3 regions of the Candidatus Symbiopectobacterium sp. genome follow, and region 3 is predicted to be linked to each of the others. Evidence: predicted binding sites of a transcription regulator. Region 3 holds the regulator's gene; each other region holds the start of a gene.
The links. Region 3 encodes LexA, which represses DNA repair genes until DNA is damaged. Its sites were predicted from a motif close to TNCTGTATGTACATACAGNA; they were not measured.

Region 1 (2,273 bases), on a different contig from region 3:
CAACGCCGCCATGTCTTCCACGAAGAGACGCAGTTTATCGTACAGCCGAGAGGCACGATCGGCGATCTGCTGCGCATTGCAGCTTTGCTGTTCATAACGCCACAGATTGGTGATGGTTCGTAACGCGACGAGCAGCGTGGTAGGGCTTACCAACATGATGTTGTGTTGCAGGGCTTCGCTGATCAATTCAGGATTGCGGTCGATAGCAACCAGGAAGGCAGGCTCGACGGGGATAAACATCAGCACATAGTCCAACGAGCGCAGCCCCGGCAATTGCTGATAGTCCTTATTGCTCAGCAGGCGGATATGCCCGCGCACGGAGGCGATATGCTCGCTGAGTGCGCTGGCGCGTTCCCCGTCGTCTTCACTGTTAAAGTAGCGCTCATAGGCCACCAGCGACATCTTGGCATCAATCACCACATCTTTGCCCTGCGGGAGACGAACGATCACATCCGGCTGCATGCGTCCGTTTGAGCACGTCTGGATACTGACCTGCGTTTGGTATTCATGGCCTTCACGCAGGCCCGAAGCCTCAAGCACGCGTCCCAGCACCACTTCGCCCCAGTTCCCCTGGGTTTTATTATCGCCTTTCAAGGCTTTCGTCAGGTTGACCGCTTCTCGCGCCATTTGCACGTTGAGTTGCTGCAACTGGCGAATTTCATGCGCCAGCGTGTGGCGCTCACGCGCTTCACTGCAGAACCCCTCCTGGACCTGACGACGAAAACCGTCCAGTTGTTCCCGCAGCGGCGTCAGCAGTTTATCAAGGCTCTGTTGATTTTGTTCATCCACCCGGCGACCGCTGTGCTCAAAAATCCGGTTAGCCAGATTTTCAAACTGTGTCGTCAGGCGTTGCTCACTGTTGATTAACAAGCGCTGTTTTTCCTCAGCAGCGAGGCGCGTCTCTTCCAAACGGATGGTGACTTCACGCAGTTCCGCTTCCTGCGCACTGTTTGCTTCGCGCAGCGCGCGCAATTCCTGGTTGAGCTTGTTGCACTCCTCTTGCAACCGGGACATGACCAGCAGCTTTTCCTGATGGGCGGTGAGTTTACCGTGCATCAAACGCAGTTCCATATCATCCTGACGCAGGCGCTGTTCGTCCTTATCACGCGCAAGCTGAAGCTCACGTACCGCGCTTTGCGCCTGCTGTAACGCTTGTTCTTGTATACGTTGTTCCGTTTCTTGCCGGGCGCTGCGTTGCTGGTAACGCAGGCTGGCAACCAGCCATCCCACCAGCACGCCGACCGCCCCGCCGCCTACACAGTAAAAGAGGGTGATATCCACGTCGCATTCCTTTCGTTATCGCCACTGTCCGTCAAGGTAAAGTGATACTGTATGTATGTCCATAAAGAATAACGCAGGCCAACGTAAAGCGGCATCGTTGTCGGCGGTGAAATGGTTAAAATGCGAGGCGTCTTGCGTTATGGCTTATGGTTATTGGCTGAATAAAAAAGGGCCGGATATCTGGCACTGGTGCAGGTGACAGAGCGCTATCAGCGCTACAGACGCCCTTTGGCATCGGCAATCGCCTGTGCGACCTGCTGCGGTGAAACACCGCCTTTGGCCGCGCGTTTTTCCAAACAGGATTGCAGCGACAGGATGGGATACACGTCATCGCCAATGGTGGCACTGAATTTCTGCAAATCCGCCAGAGGCAATGCTTCCAGCGGCTTACCCTGCCGAATAGCTTCCACCACGGCCTCACCGACAATGTGGTGCGCTTCGCGGAACGGAACGCCTTTTGCCACCAGATAGTCTGCCAGTTCGGTCGCATTGGCGTAACCCTGCTGCGCCGCTTCCTGGCAGCGCGGACGACGGACCTGAATGCCTTCCAACACCAGTGCCGCCATCATCAGACAGTCATGCCAAGTATCGAGCGCGTCGAACAGCCCTTCTTTGTCTTCCTGCATATCCTTGTTGTACCCCAGCGGCAAGCCTTTGAGCGTCATCATCATGCCGGTCAGCGCGCCTTGCACTCGACCCGATTTACCGCGGATCAGCTCCAGCGCATCCGGGTTTTTCTTTTGCGGCATCAGGGATGAGCCGGAGGTCACATGATCGGAAAGCTCAACAAATCCGGATTCACCGCTGTTGAAGAAGATCAGATCCTCGGCAAAGCGTGACAGGTGCACCATGCCTGTCGAGGCATTAGAGAGCAGTTCCAGCACGTGATCGCGGTCTGACACCGTGTCCAGACTGTTACGCGTGGCAGACGCAAAACCCAGCCAGCCTGCCAGTTGCTCACGATCGATAGGATAGGCCGTCCCGGCCAACGC
Region 2 (2,273 bases), on a different contig from region 3:
TTCTGCATGACGCTGTGACGGCAACTTGATGCCATAAGACGCCAGTTCACGCCGGGTAGGAATACGCACCGGATTCGGACGCGGCAATTCCGGACCCATGCCTTGTTTCACCTGAGGATTATCCTCCCCTGCGGCCGTAAAGGCAGGCATAAAGGGCACGGCGTCGCTAGACGCAGGCGTGGCCGCTGCCACTGCGGGTGCACTCAGATCATGAATAGAACCCAATAGCGGCGTGCGATCGCGATCGGGCACCGTCGCCTGCGAAAAGGCGGGTAACGCGTTATTTTCCTGCACAGCAGCTTGCTGCAACTCAAACGCGTAAAGCGGCGGCAGTGAATCCTGTCCGTGGGTATTATGACTGCCAGCTGTTGCTGGCGTAGCCGGGGTGAATGCTCTGGGTGCGATCGTTGGGTCTGGCACCGTATCAACCGGAACCGACTCCTGCACCGGAGCAAGATGATCCGTTGCTTCAACGCCACTTACCGTACTGTTTTGCTCTGTTTCATCAGCGGCGCGCTCACGCGCAGCGGGTGCCAGCAATATGTCATTCGCATCCACGTCTTCGGCTATTGCCTCCGTTAACGCGGTTAATGTATCGTGGTGTCCGCCCTCACGATCCGCATTGTCATGCAAATCGTCATCCTCATCGCGGTAGTTATCTCCTGCGCGAGAACGATTGGAAAAGAACGTCAGAAGGCCTAATACCGCGCCGCCAATTTTTTCGGCAATCGTAAACCATGACCAACCTGTAAACAGAGTCACCCCCGCTGCCCAGACGCAGAGCAGAATCAGCGTGGCACCCATGCTGTTGAAACGCGGGACCATTGAACTGCTCAGCAAACTGCCCAGCACACCACCAGAGGCAAAATAGTAGAGATCGTCCACATTGAGCGCGGCTAGACCGCAGGACGTGAGGATCAGCGCCAACGTACCAATCAGGCGCAAAGAGAGAGTAAACAGATCGACATCGCTCTGATTATCGCGCTGGCGAAAAGCCACCCAGCACAGCGACAGCATGATCGGTGGAATGGCATAAGCCAGCACGCCAAAGATGAAAAACAGCGTATCGGCCAGCCAAGCGCCGATGCCACCGCACAGATTATGAATGGGCTCATGCCAGGCAGTTTGTGACCAGCTCGGGTCGGACGGACTGAAGCTAACCAGCGCTACGCTCAAATAAACGGCGAATAGCGCAACAACGATTAAAATCGCTTCCAATAAACGACGGCTACCGCTTAGTTTCTTCAGCGCCACGTCTTTGTCTTCGGTATATTCCTGGCTCAAGCGTCTCTCCAGGGGTCCTGTTCATGTTCGTGACAAAACGCCGAGGTGAACTCGGCGCTGTGACTGTATATATTCACAGGAGTGTAGCTGAAATTAGCGGGCTTTGCACCCCTGCGTTTAGCGCGTTCTGATCACCAGACGATTGCTCTGTTTTACTTCTTCCATCACCACGTAGGTACGGGTATCGTTCACACCCGGCAAGCGTAGCAATGTTTCACCCAGCAGCTTACGGTATGCGGACATATCCGGCACGCGTGTTTTCAGCAAATAGTCGAAATCCCCGGAGACAAGATGGCACTCCTGAATTTCTTCCAATTTTTGCACAGCAGTGTTGAACTGCTCAAAAACATCAGGCGCACCGCGGTTTAGCGTGATCTCAACAAACACCAGCAGTGAAGCATCGAGGTAATGCGGGTTCAGCAATGCGGTATAGCCATTGATAAAGCCCTGACGCTCCAGGCGGCGCACACGTTCCAGACACGGTGTAGGAGAAAGACCTACGCGTTTGGAAAGTTCAACGTTAGAGATTCGGCCGTCTTTTTGTAATTCATTCAGGATATTGCGATCGATGCGATCAAGATCTTTTCCCGGTCGCTTTTTCGTGTCTACCATTCTTATTGTCTCTCTTCACTACATCCTTGCCCTTGCTACACTCCGACCCACATCAATGTATCAGAGCAGCCCTAAAAGAAGACGCGCTGTCTATTTTGTATATCAAGGGTCGCGTTACGTCACTCTCCTTTCACTGCCGCGGCGCACCGCAATGTCACCCCTGCGTGCATAACGCCCTGTCTGTCCTGTTATAAACGCACCATCAGCGGTCGCACGGTAAAAGCGACAACATAAAGAAAAACCGAGCTTTCAACCATTCACATACAAATAGTTTCCTCTTCCTTAGATGTTTTCGCAAAACGGTAGCCGATTGTCAAAGCAAAACAATAAAAATCAGAAGAAACTGCCAAATAAAACCCTACTGTGCTCTCTGTGAG
Region 3 (2,273 bases):
ATGTTACAGTGTGGAGACGGCGCTTTCATTCAGCAGGAAAAACAGCTGACTATCCGCGACAAAGCCCCGCTGCGCGCACTGCTTATCGATCTGGTTGCCTGAGGCACATTCGGCCTACTGATGGATTATCACAGCGCGATCCGCGCCTTACATGGTAAGATGGGCAACATGTTCATCATCATGCGGTAGGATCAGGCCAATGGATTCAAGCGACCAAGACAAACTCCTTGCCCAGGCGGAAAGTATTTGCCAACAGCGCAACGTGCGCCTTACGCCACAGCGACTCGAAGTGCTTCGGCTGATGGCCCAGCAACACGGCGCGATCAGTGCTTACGATCTGTTGGATCTGCTGCGCGTCTCAGAACCGCAAGCCAAACCCCCTACCGTATACCGCGCTCTGGATTTTCTGCTGGAGCAAGGGTTTATCCATCGAGTGGAATCGACCAACAGCTATGTCATGTGTCACCACATTGAAGAGCATAGCCATATTTCAGCGCTGTTTATTTGCGATCGCTGCGGGCAAGTTGCGGAACGTCAGACGGAAGGCATTGAAGCCATTCTTCAGCAGTTGGCACAAAGCGCCACTTTCACGCTGCGTCACAGCGTGGTCGAGGCACATGGCCTGTGCGAAGCCTGTCAGGAAGCGGCTGATTGCCGTGAACATGGGCACTGTCATCACGACCATACGGTGCCCATCAAAAATTCAAAACCCGGTCGTTGAGCTGAGAGCACATCACGTCACCGACAAGGCTTTCCCTGAAAGAAACGCCCTGTCGGCTAACGCGGTTTAGCTCCACTCACCGTTGCGGATAACACCGACAGCCAGCCCTTCCATAGTGAAACTCTGCTCACGCAAATCAACCACGATGGGAGAAAATGCCTCATTCTCCGCCAGAAGTTGTACGGTATTACCTTGACGCTTCAATCGCTTAACCGTCACTTCATCTTCAATGCGTGCCACTACGACCTGGCCGTTACGCACCTCTTGCGTTTTATGCACGGCAAGCAAATCACCGTCCAGTATCCCGATATCTTTCATCGACATACCGCTGACGCGCAGCAGAAAGTCTGCGTGCGGTTTGAACATGGACGGATCGACCTGATAGTGGCACTCGATGTGCTCTTGCGCCAGCAGCGGTTCACCCGCCGCAACACGACCAATCAGCGGCAGGCCCACATTTTCATCTTCCATCAGCAGACGGATACCGCGTGATGCACCGGAGACAATTTCAATTACGCCTTTACGCGCCAGCGCCTTCAAATGCTCTTCCGCCGCGTTGGGTGAGCGGAATCCAAGTTGCTGGGCAATCTCGGCGCGCGTTGGCGGCATGCCGGACTGCGCAATATGATCGCGAATCAGATCATAGACCTGCTGCTGTCTGGTTGTTAATGCTTTCATCCCGCCCCCTGGTTGTTTATACAGTTTGTCTGTGAGTATATACAGGTCATAGCGGCTTGGGAATGACAGAGAGGCAACTACCCATGTTTTTATGCGCTTTGCCTCAAAATAATGCTGAAATCACCCCAGCACGAGCGGCCAGAGAATGCTCGCCCAGACAACGGCGGCAAAGACCAAGGCCACAAATACGGCCGCCGAACCGATATCCTTGGCGCGCCCGGAGAGCTCATGGTGCTCCATCCCCACACGATCGACAACGGCCTCAATCGCGCTGTTGACTAGCTCCATCAGAACCACCACCACCACCACGCCAATCAGCAATAGCCGCTCCAGCAGTGACACGGGGAGCCAGCACGCAACCAGCACCGCCACGACCAGCAGCATCAGTTCTTGCCGAAATGCTGCTTCGTGCTGCCATGCCTGTTTCAGCCCTTTGAGAGAGTACCCGGTTGCTTTGATAATCCGAGTTACCCCGGTAGCCTTATTCATGTTTTTTCACCCGCTTATCAGAGATTTTTTGCAATTTTCCCGTAACACCGTTGTCTCACACAACAGATCTTCCGTGTACTTTCTGGTATCCTTGCGGCGCATTGCTACTCAAGAGGCTTCTGGTTGTTATGTCCGGCTGGCGTAAAATTTACTATAACTTACTGAATTTACCACTTAAATTGTTAGTGAAAAGCAAGATAATTCCTAACGATCCCGTGGCTGAGTTAGGGTTAGATCCGTCTAGCCCCATCCTTTATGTGCTGCCCTATAACTCACAGGTGGATTTACTGACGCTGCGCGCAAAATGCCAAGCTTTAGAACTGCCCGATCCGCTGGAACACACTGAAATTGACGGTGTATCACTGCCCAGCCACGTGTTTATTAA

Region 1: the regulator LexA is predicted to act here: its motif matches at 1,327-1,346, upstream of rmuC (DNA recombination protein RmuC).
Region 2: the regulator LexA is predicted to act here: its motif matches at 1,346-1,365, upstream of QZ506_RS11095 (DNA translocase FtsK 4TM domain-containing protein).

What each region holds. Positions count from the first base shown of each region.
Region 1 covers NZ_JAHWCO010000678.1:12,479-14,751, forward strand. Annotated here, with positions in the region: gene rmuC (DNA recombination protein RmuC) at 1-1,281, opposite strand, end outside; gene argH (argininosuccinate lyase) at 1,497-2,273, opposite strand, start outside.
Region 2 covers NZ_JAHWCO010000376.1:13,330-15,602, reverse strand. Annotated here, with positions in the region: gene QZ506_RS11095 (DNA translocase FtsK 4TM domain-containing protein) at 1-1,284, opposite strand, end outside; gene lrp (leucine-responsive transcriptional regulator Lrp) at 1,402-1,896, opposite strand.
Region 3 covers NZ_JAHWCO010000621.1:7,609-9,881, reverse strand. Annotated here, with positions in the region: partial or broken gene QZ506_RS18080 (pirin family protein) at 1-102, shown strand, start outside; gene zur (zinc uptake transcriptional repressor Zur) at 200-721, shown strand; gene lexA (transcriptional repressor LexA) at 788-1,399, opposite strand; gene QZ506_RS18065 (diacylglycerol kinase) at 1,520-1,888, opposite strand; gene plsB (glycerol-3-phosphate 1-O-acyltransferase PlsB) at 2,017-2,273, shown strand, end outside.